Regions from separate parts of the Corynebacterium sp. PCR 32 genome, predicted to be linked through region 2. Evidence: riboswitches for the same ligand, from Rfam matches in the RefSeq annotation. Region 2 holds a riboswitch; the other holds the start of a gene.

Region 1 (5,658 bases), on a different contig from region 2:
CCGAACGGTTGAACCTCTGGCCCCAACACGCCGATGATGTTGCACAACGTGTGAATGACCAGGATGATCACTGTGAAGATACCGACAGCGACAAGTTCGCTTCCGGTCGACGCCTTCTTGTTCGGCGTCGTGGCAGCCGATTTCTTTGTCGACATTCCGCACCTACCTAATTTCTTGTCTTATATAGATATGTAGAGATGATGAGTGTGAGAAATAGGCGGCGTCACTCACCATGGGGAAGAAAGGTGTACCTCCCCCCATACGGAGTATCTCGGTTGGTCAGCGGCCGGTTCCCGCTATTTCTCCCGCTCTGAGAACCTCAAAGTGAGCTGAGAATACGCTTAGATCATAAAGTTAACTGGTGTCGTTTTTCAACAGGATTGATAACGATATCTATTTAGCGGCCGCAATCCCACCCTCGAGGGAATACACCGGAACGATCAACGTCTCCCGCAACGCAGCCGCAGCCTGCTGACTGCGTACTCCACGAGCGCAGTACACCACCACCGCCGTCGCCGAATCAGGAATCTGCACTGCCGCTGCATCCGCCATCACCTGCCCCACGGGCACATGAATGTCGCGCGGACCAGACGCCTCAGGTGTCGCTCCGCCCGCTGTGACACGGCCATCGAGGGTGATCCGCTCAATGAGGCGTTCGTAATCGTCGCGGACATCAACGAGAACATGGGTCTCGTTGGCGAGAAACGCAGGAAGGTCCGAGGGGGCCATCGACCACGCCAGAGCCGCCTGGCCCGCCGGGCGAGAGGAGGGAGTGGCCGATGCGGCGTGGCTGGGGTCTCCCGGCACCCTCGCGGTGTCTACAGCATCCCCCGACCCAGGGCTGCACAAATGCGGCAGATTGTGGGATGTTTCACGTGAAGCGTCACCCACGGATGAAGCACTCGAACCACAAATCGCCGACGCAGGGTCACGCGACGGATCACGGCGCAGACGCAGCGTCCGCGTCGTCGATGTCAACGCGTGATATGTAAGTACACGACCGACGAGCGGCTCACCCAGCCCCCCCAGCACTTTCAACGCCTCCGTGGCCATCAGATTGCCAACAACCGCCGTCGTTGCCCCCAACACACCAGCCTCTGCACACGTCACAACGGGTTTTAATGGAGGCCCGTTAAAAAGATCACGAAGACCAGGCCCGCGCGGCGACCAAAACACTGACACATGCCCCTCATAGCGCAACACAGCGCCCCACACCAACGGAGTGCCTGTTATCTCAGCAGCATCGGCAGCGACAAAACGCGTCGCAAAGTTGTCGCTCCCATCAATGAGAATGTCATGATCACGACACAGCTGCTCGGCATTACCAGCATCAAAACGTCCTGCCGCAGCCACCGTGATCGACGGGTTCATCGCCTCCATGCGCTCACGAGCAACCACCACTTTCGCACGGCCGACATCCTGGACGCCAAAAAGAGTCTGACGCTGGAGATTAGTGAGCTCAACGGTGTCATCGTCACACACAGTGATGCGACCATTGGTCCCGACGCCCGCCGCGGCCAGCGCAGACAACAGGGGCGACCCCAACCCGCCCGCACCAATCACGCACACACGCGCCGCGGCAAAACGCTGTTGGACACACTGGTCAAACAACGCCAGATGCCGGGCGGTACGCACTTGCTCCTCATACGGAAGTGGTTCCAAACGATCGTCCGGGATCAGGTGCGGATACGCGGTGGTCACGCGCCCATCACTGGAGGGTCCGCCACTAGATGACAGCATCGGCCCACGCCCTCCCTTCCAGTGGTGAGGACGCCACCGCATGCTGACGCGTCGGAATCCGCCCCGCCCGGCGCGCCCAGTACCCCGCGCGAACACCATTGGCCATCGCCACCGCCATCGCCTCCGGGTCGCGGCTGCGCGTCACTGAGCTCGCCACGAGCACTGCGGAGCAGCCAAGCTCCAGTGCTAACGCCGCCTCCGAAGCCGTCCCCACTCCGGCATCCAACACCACCGGGACATCACCAGCCTCCGTCACAATCATCTCGATATTGTGAGGGTTGAGAATCCCCAGTCCTGTACCAATCGGCGCCCCGCCTGGCATCACAGCGGCCACGCCCGTGTTCACCAGCCTTCGCGCCACGATGGGATCATCATTCGTGTAGGACAACACATGGAATCCCTCATTGACCAGCTGCTCCGCGGCGTCGACAAGTTCAACGCTATCGGGGAGCAGGGTGTCATCATCGGCAACAACCTCCAGTTTCACCCAGTCAGTGCCGAGGGCCTCCCGCGCCATCTTCGCTGTCAACACTGCCTCACGGGCCGTTTGACACCCGGCAGTGTTGGGAAGAATGTGAACATTGTGGCGCCGCAGCATGCCAAACACGTCCACTGCTCCCGCGCGGTATCGACGCATCGCCACCGTCGCCACATTACTTCCCGACGCCACCAGCGCCTTTTCCATAATGTCCAACGACGTCATCCCTCCCGTGCCGAGGAACAGACGTGAGGTGAGATCACGGCCAGCCAGCGTCCAGTGATCTGAGTCCGTACTCGTGCAGGGGTGATTCGGCGCTCCAGTATTGTCCATTGTTTACCCTCCTTGAACTGCGGTGAGAATCTCAATGCGGTCACCGTCTCTCACTGTGCTGGTACGCCAGGTTGATGCGGGGACAATCTCGTCATTAACAGCGACGGCATAGCCGTCGACACCATCTCCTGCGGCATGGGTGTCAGCGGTAGGCTGTGCCCCGATACCGGCGGTGGAATCAACCGTAGAATCGACCACCGTGAGGTCAGCGTTCTCACCATCGACTGATATGGCCGCCACCAATCGTGCGACAGTCAATCCGGCGACTGCCTGACACTGGTCACCGTTCACTTCAATCGTGATTGATGGATGATCTGGACCACCTGATATGTGACCTAGAGAACATGGGGTATCTGTCATCATTTCCTCAGCTTTCTCACTGCGACCTGCAAAAGAGAGTCATCACTTGTCACGCGTCCCGATAAATATCCGTCACGGAGACAATGTCGCGCACGGTCAGCTCCGGGGGATCGTCATCATCTGCGCGAGCCAACAACTCATCGGAACAGTCCAACCGCCGCACCATATCCGCGCCTGTCACATCATCTAATCCACCCCCAGCAGAGGCCACAGCGAGTGCCGCACCGACCCGCGCTCCCATTGCGGTAAGCACAATCCCATGACGGGAATAGCCCGTGGACACCACAGCACCGGTGGCGTGGTCGAGACCAATGTAGGGGCAATCATCCGGTGTGCCCGGCCGAGCACCCGCCGTCACCCCTTCCACAGAACACTCGCGAATACCGGGGCACATCGTGGCCGCATCGCGGAGAAGATCAAGCACCCCACCAGCGAGCGGCGCATCCCGGTCATCCTCGCGACTCGTCGCCCCCAGAACGAGGCCACCATCAACACGGGGAACCAGGTACACCGGCCGGCCGCGGACATAGCCGCGGATCACCGATGTCACCAACGGATCAAGCTCCGATGGAACACGCAGCCGGAGGATGTCACCCCACACCGAACGAAGCTGCAGATACGGGAAAAAATCAGCAGCGCCGACACCATTGGCCACCACGGTGGTGGCTCTCCCCCGACACCCGGCCCCCATGTCGGCCGGAACAGCTGCGCGGTTCACCCACTCCACCTCACGATTCCGTAGCGCTTCCATGAGGAGCCGGCCGAACACGCGGGGGTCGACCTGGTGATCGCCCGGGATATACACCGCGCCCGACAGCTGTGGACTCAATGCCGGCTCCGCTGTCCGCAGTTCGCGGACACTCACCCGGTTCGCAGCCATGCCGAACGACGCTTGGTAATCCCGCGTCTGCTCAAGGTGGAGTCGATCTGCCGAATCAACAGCAACAACATAGGTGCCGTCGCGCCGGAAACCAGTCACCCGCGGGTCGTCTGCGTCACCACCAGCAGCCCGGGCAACACGACGAACCAGGCTGGGGTACCACACCGCAGATTGACGCATCAGCGGCAGCAACGCATCCTGTTGATATTGCATCTCCGCAGCTGGGGCGAGCATACCGGCCGCATGATAACTTGCCCCCGATAAGGGTGAGGGATCCATCACCACCACCGAGCACCCCTCATCAAGCTCGGTCAATTCAAACGCAGTCGCCAGCCCCACAAGGCCAGCACCAATCACAGTGAAACGACGGGACAACGGTCCTTCCCTCCGGCGGCATCACCCGCATCAGGTTCACGGTCGGCGGCAACGCTCCGCCCTCTCAGCCCACGCATCACGGGGCTCCCGTAGGTCAATGTCGAATTGTGTCTCTACTCCACCAACAATAAGCCGGCCCACACCCCACCGGCGACACGTCTCCCCTCAATGCAGGTTATTCAGGGGACTGTCCCACCACCGGCTGGCCACGCCGCCACTCACCACCGGGCACAACAGGATGAATCAACGACGCTGCCGTCGTCGCCCGCGACCGTGCTGTCTCAATATCCTCCGCAGTGGCAAACACCACCCCCATCCGTCGATGAGGAAAAGCCTCCGGCTTACCGAAAACACGCACATCAGTCTCCGGCACAGCCAGCGCCTCACGAACCCCCGAGAACGCGACACCTGCGGCCTCCACGCCCCCGTACACCACAGCAGACGCCCCCGGTGACACTAACGTCACATCAACCGGCAACCCCAGAATTGCCCGTGCATGCAGATCAAACTCCGACAACCGCTGCGTACCCATCGTCACCATACCCGTGTCATGCGGACGCGGACTGACCTCAGAGAAGTACACGTCATCGCCCTTCACAAACAATTCGACACCAAACACACCACGACCACCCAACGCATTCGTCACACGCGCCGCAATCGACTGCGCGTTCTCCGCCGCCGCAGCACTCATCGGCGCAGGCTGCCATGACTCCACATAATCCCCAGAATGCTGACGATGCCCCACCGGCTCACAGAACCACGTCGCCACTTTCCCCGTCGATGGATCCAATGACCGCACGGTCAACAACGTGATCTCATAATCAAAATCCACAAACTGCTCAACAATGACCCGCGCCTGATTCACCCGGGCACCACTCATCGCATGATCCCACGCCTCATCACAATCCCCCGGGCCCCGGAGAACACTCTGCCCCTTGCCCGACGAACTCATCACCGGCTTCACCACACACGGAAAACCCATCGCACGCACAGCGTCGTCAAACTCATCACGCGTCGACGCAAAAGCATACCCACTCGTCGGCAAGCCAAGCTCCTCGCCCGCCACACGACGAATCTCCTCACGATTCATCGTCACACGCGTCGCCGTTGCCGTCGGAATAACCGTGTATTCCGACTCCAAATCCAACAGGGCATCCGTCGCGATCGCCTCAATCTCCGGAACAATGTAATGCGGGCGCACCTCATCAACAAGGTTCTTCACCGCATCCGGATCCGTCATATCAAGAACGTAATGATACTGCGCAACATGATGCGCAGGAGCACCGTCATACCGATCAACTGCATGAACTTCCACCCCCAAACGCTGCAACGCTATGGCGACCTCTTTGCCCAGTTCACCAGAACCGAGCAACATCACCTTGGTTGCGCTAGGGGACAGGGGCGTTCCAATTGCATCTGGCGTGTACACGCTGGTCACAGTACCAGCCGAAAGTCCGACAGGTCAGAATACGGTCCATTATGGCACGTCCAC
Region 2 (5,658 bases):
TCACCATGAGGTCATTCCACAGGGCGATTGTGGGACGGCCGCGGGAGGCTTCGTAGGTTTCCTCTTGCGCTGCCCACATTGCCCAATGTTCTCTAAAACCGGGATCGCGGTGAAGTGCTCGGTGTCGCCGTCGATCAGCGTCGGCCCGAACCTCAATAGCTACCGTTTTATGATAGGACTGCGACAAACCCTGCGCGTGCAGCCAGCGCTGGTGGGCCGCAGCCTGTGCGGCAGGAGTCACTGCGCCCACTCCCTCGACGATAAGGGGCTCTGTGGGATCAATCTGTACCCAATCTCCTGGGGAATCAGTAGCCCACTCCCAGCGGCGGTACCCAGCATCCGTGGTGGCAAGCACGCTTTCCGCGACCATATGGGACGCCGCCGCTAAGCCGGACCACCCCGGATACACGTCATCCAGGTGGACAATCCTCGCCCCGGTGATCGTGCCGAGAAGTTCCGCTAGGGTTGTTTTCCCTGCCCCTGACAATCCATCGATGAGGATGCATTCCCCCGGGGCAAGCGTGTGCATGCCGGACTCGAGCATCAATAGTTTATCCTCGAGAGTCGAGGGCGGATGGTGACTGTGCGCGTTCTTCATCGTCAAACGTGCAGAATTAACGCGGTCAGCACGGGGGCACCATATCGCCGTGATGGCATCCTGGATGTGCGATACTCGCACACCGGTCGCGGTAGTCAGGCGGGATGGCATCGCACCCGATGCGTGGAACAGGTCCACCACATTGTTCCGCTGATTCACACACACGTCATGCTCCTAAGAATCGCAGATATCCGGTCCCCCAGGACGTCGTCACGGCGACAAGAGCAACCACGAATGCACCGGCCATCAGGACCCAATCTGCTCGCCGCAGCTGGGATTCGCGCGCCCATGTCCGGGCGCCCGGCGAGCCGAAACCACGTGCTTCCATCGCCGTCGCCAATTTTCCGCCACGTCGCAACGCCAGCACGAGAAGTGCGAAGAGTATTGTCGCCGTATATCGGATACGTCCGGAATCGGCCAAACCACGAGCTCGACGTGCTCGATGCATGGCGGAAAAATCGCGGTGGAATAGGCTCACCAGTCGAGCTCCGGCTACGGATCCGATGACAAACCGCTCCGGCATATGCCAGATGCGGGCCAGGCCATCACCAAGGTCGGTCGGATCTGTATCGGCCGAAAGGATCACTGCAGGCAATGCAATCGCAATCACACGGATGATGATTGCCGTCGCCAATGACACTGAGTTATCCGTGATACGCGCGAAGACGACTGTCACGTACTCGTGTCCCCCTGGCCGCCCATACAGCACCATGGATATTCCGGTGAGGAGAGCCAAAAACACGATGGGCCACCCGCGACGAATCATCCGCCCCCACTTCATTCCTAGCACTGGAGCTGCAAGGATTTCGCACACTAATGCGATTCCCGCGGAGACAATATCTACCGAGATCAGAAGCGGAGTGGTAAGTAATGCCATAGCAGCAATACGCGCTACCGGGTTAAAAGTCACCCGCCGCGTTCTCGTCGCCCCATCGTGGCCGTGACAACCATGGGGTTTCTCTCTCGTCTCATTCACCGCTGCATCTCAATTCCGCCTGCCTCAAGCCGGGCGTGGCGCACACCAAAGAGATCGACGACCAATGGATCATGAGTAATGGCCAGTACCCCCACCCCATCGTCGCTCATCTCACGCAAGAGCTCAATGATCTGGATAAATGTTGTTCTATCCTGGCCAAACGTGGGCTCATCCAGGATGACGACGTCGGGGCGTGTGGACAACACAGTAGCCACCGATAGACGGCGTTTCTGCCCTCCGGACAACGTGAATGGGTTTGCCCGTGCCACAGAGGATAATTGCAGGCGGTCGAGAAGCTCATCGGCCCGGCGGTCAGCGGCCTCTGCATCAAGCCCGCACACCCGCGGGCCGACAAGCAACTCATCACGCACCGTTCGCGCGACGAATTGGTGCTCCGGATCTTGAAAAACCATGCCGATACGCTGTGCCAACGCTCTCGAGGACCAGTCCATTGGATTCACGCTCGCATCGTACCTGCGTGCTGTCTTTCGACGCCTCCTGACAAACTGCGAAAATGTCCGACGTCCCCCATGGTCATCACGGGGATGCCGGGAAGACTGGCATACGGTCCACGAGCCGGTTCCATCACCCGAGGGCCCCCATCCCACGGCATCAACATCACCGTCAACCGGCGCGAGTAACCCTGCCAGAGTCGACGCAACAGTCGATTTACCTGCTCCATTGCGGCCGGTCATAACTGTTGGGGTCGTCGTCACATCCATAGTGATCCCGTCGTTGACCGCGACACCACCCCACCCCACGGCCACATCACGTGCGCGCAGCAACGCGGCGCCTGGTGATACGTCCCGTGGTGCGCACTGTTCGCGTTCTCGCCGCCATGTCGAATCGATGGGCATCGGCACGTCAGGAATCCATACGCCATCCTGCGCCAGCTGTGGCCCCATCGTGTGGGTAATCTCATCAGGGTGTCCGTCGGCAACAATAGTGGAATCCCCCACGACCATGATCCGATCAATGACATCCCACCACACGTCCACACGGTGTTCCACAATGACTACTGTGGCACCAGTGCGCTCGGCAGCGGAGACAACAGCGTGGCGAATATCGTGGACGCCCTCGGGGTCGATATTCGCAGTCGGCTCATCTAAGAGGATCAAACCGGCGCCCATCGCCACCACACCAGCCAGCGCCAAGCGCTGCTTCTGCCCACCGGAAAGTTTCTCCGTCGGATGATTATTCGGCACGGTTAGCCCAACTAGATCACGTGCCCAGTCCACGCGCTCCCAAATGTCCTCACGCGGGAAGCCCAGATTTTCGCAGCCGAATGCAATATCGTCCCCCACCCGCGAGGCAATGACCTGCGAATCAGGATCCTGCAACACCAAGCCAACCTGGCCACGCACCCTGCGCGCATCCTCGCCATTGATGAGCAGGTGGCCCGCGTAATCCCCGTCATCGGAATCACCCAACACACCAGCCATCGCGGACATCAAGGTCGACTTCCCTGACCCTGAGGCACCTAACAACAAGACTTTGTCGCCGGGATTAACTCGAAAATTGACATTCGCCAACACTGGGCGGCGGCGTCCGGCGTGCCGCCATCCAAAACCCTCCGCAACAACACACGCAGGGGTACAGGCGGGATCGTCTGCGGATGCCATTAGACCAACTCAGCGCTTTCTCGGCCAGCAGCAAAGCGATCCAACGCTCCCGCGGTGGCCAACGCTCGAACGAGGTAGAAACCGAGTACACCAGCTAAAACAGCACCAGATATGGACAATGACGCGAGATAAATCATGTTGTAGTCCATCGACCGTGCATAGTTACCCGACGCCCACTCATAACACCATTCAACGGCTGACGCCCCTATACCAGACAGGACCGCGACTACCAGCGAATAGCGCGCGTAGAGAAACGCCACGAATACTAACTCTGCACCAACCCCCTGCGCCAGACCGGAATACACCGTAGTGATGCCCCACTGGTTGCCCAACACCGCAGATATTATCGCTGCGATAACTTCCACCATGATCGCCGCCCCCGGCTTACGAATAATGGTGCCACCCAAGACGCCGCCAAGGAGCCAGATCCCCGTCACTAGTCCACCAATGCCAGGAAGGAGAGAATCCATTGCGGTGTACCAGGCGCCACCAATACCGTTCCAGGCCCAGAAAATTAAGCCTGTTGCAACGCCTAGCACAGCCGCGGTGATGATATCCACCACGCGCCACCTCGTGATGTCGCGGCGGGCTCGCCGCGCTGAAACTGATGTCGATGTGTCCTTGTCAGCCGACTTGTGATTGATCATGAACAGCTTTACTCCCTATCGCCGGCGTGATCCGGATCAGGTTCATACGGTCGACATTTCCACTCACAGGCCGATTAATCATCGGCGGTGGCAGAAATGTCCTCTCAGCCCGATATCGTGGGCTCCCGCGAAGTACGGATATGAGGATAACACTCAGGTTATGCTGATTTTATGACCTCATCTGTCGAGCATCCTTCGAGTGCGCCATGGGGAACGTCTGATTCACCCCTGGACTGTCCGCATGTCGCGATCATTTTTGAAGGCGGGGGCATGCGGAATAGCTACACCGCCGGTGCGGTGCAAGCATTGATTGATCACAAGGTGAACCCCGGATGGGTGGGCGGAGTATCAGCGGGAACAACACATGTGGTCAATTTCCTTATTAAAGATCGCACTCGGGCGCGATCATCCTTTGTTGATTTTGTAGAGGATCCACGCTTTGGCGGGTGGAAAACTTTTGCTCGAGGTCAAGGATATTTTAATACACAATTTATCTATTCCGATGCTGTTATGCCGGGTGAAATTGCTGAGATGGATTTCGATGCCTTCATGGCCAGTACACCCCAGTTCGCACTTGGTGCATTGCGGGCAGATACAGGGACAATGACATGGTGGCGTCGAGAGAATGTCCACACGTTGGAGGAGCTTTCGGCGTATACGCGGGCGTCGTCGACGATTCCATTTTTCATGCCCGTTGCTAAAGTCGATGGACAGTCCTACTACGACGGTGCGATGGGCCCAACAGGTGGATTTGCTTACGACGCGGCTATCGAGGATGGATTTTCAAAGTTCCTTTTTATCTTGACACGGCCTCGGTCATTTCGGAGGGAACCCATGCCACAGCCACGGTTGATTCGGAGTTATTTTCGGAAAGAACCCGCCATTGCGGAAGCACTTCTTCAACGAGCAGAACGATATAATAGATCGAAAGAAAAGATCGCACGCTGGGAAGAAGAGGGTACAGCAATGGTTTTTTACCCTGATCAGATGCCTGTTCATAATAAAGAAAGAAATGTGGAAAAATTGCAGCGTTCATACCAGATGGGCGTGAATCAGGTCGCCCGAGAGTGGCCTCAGTGGGAAGAATTCTTACGTCGATAGGTAGTCCGCTTGTACACTGGCGACCAGTGACAGCCGTAAAGATCTCGTGTCCACAGTTCAGGAGAAGATCCGTGTCAACGTCATTTATTTATCGAGACCCTTTTACCCACACTAAACATCAGGTTGATGCTCCCGACTCTGCCACCTACGTCGTTGTCAGAAATGATGGTGAGAAAAAGTCGGACAGTACTGTCCTTGGTTTCTTTGATGATTATGATGATGCACGACAAGCCGTTATGGCTGAGCTCAATAGGGAACTGCACTCCCCCGTGGGTGACCGTGAAGTTCTGGTCACTCATACCCAGCTTTATAACCCTTTAGCGTAGCGGTACGCATCGATGCCGTCGCAGCACAGAATAGTGGATCAGCCGGGACGGCACGTCGACTGCAGAGACTAGATCACCCCCTGGGCAAGCATTGCATCTGCAACTTTCTTGAAACCTGCGATATTCGCGCCAACGACGTAATCGCCGGGGACGTCATAGTCATTGGCTGTGTCGTTGCAGGTCCGGAAGATATTGTGCATGATGTCACGGAGGCGCTGATCCGTGTAGGTGAATGACCACGAATCGCGGGAGGCGTTTTGTTGCATCTCCAGGGCGGAGGTGGCAACGCCACCAGCGTTCGCCGCTTTCCCCGGGGCGAACAAAGTCTGGCGTGTCTTGAACACCTCAACGGCGTCAGGAGTACATGGCATATTCGCACCCTCAGCAA

Evidence for each region. A riboswitch is a leader RNA that binds a small molecule or an ion and turns the genes downstream of it on or off. The one in region 2 is predicted to bind thiamine pyrophosphate.
Region 1: another riboswitch for thiamine pyrophosphate. It lies ahead of thiO (glycine oxidase ThiO); the one in region 2 lies ahead of V5S80_RS04630 (ECF transporter S component).

The regions. Positions count from the first base shown of each region.
Region 1 is NZ_JBAHVL010000001.1:86,280-91,937, reverse strand. Features, by position in the region: gene V5S80_RS00330 (MptD family putative ECF transporter S component) at 1-155, opposite strand, end outside; gene V5S80_RS00325 (ThiF family adenylyltransferase) at 394-1,740, opposite strand; gene V5S80_RS00320 (thiazole synthase) at 1,727-2,551, opposite strand; gene thiS (sulfur carrier protein ThiS) at 2,555-2,911, opposite strand; gene thiO (glycine oxidase ThiO) at 2,961-4,166, opposite strand; TPP riboswitch at 4,157-4,267, opposite strand; gene purT (formate-dependent phosphoribosylglycinamide formyltransferase) at 4,342-5,595, opposite strand; gene V5S80_RS00300 (ATP-binding cassette domain-containing protein) at 5,601-5,658, opposite strand, start outside.
Region 2 is NZ_JBAHVL010000002.1:156,571-162,228, reverse strand. Features, by position in the region: gene V5S80_RS04645 (hypothetical protein) at 1-757, opposite strand, end outside; gene V5S80_RS04640 (energy-coupling factor transporter transmembrane component T family protein) at 765-1,475, opposite strand; gene V5S80_RS04635 (ABC transporter ATP-binding protein) at 1,571-3,196, opposite strand; gene V5S80_RS04630 (ECF transporter S component) at 3,196-3,843, opposite strand; TPP riboswitch at 3,837-3,982, opposite strand; gene V5S80_RS04625 (patatin family protein) at 4,015-4,944, shown strand; gene V5S80_RS04620 (hypothetical protein) at 5,016-5,270, shown strand; gene gdhA (NADP-specific glutamate dehydrogenase) at 5,339-5,658, opposite strand, start outside.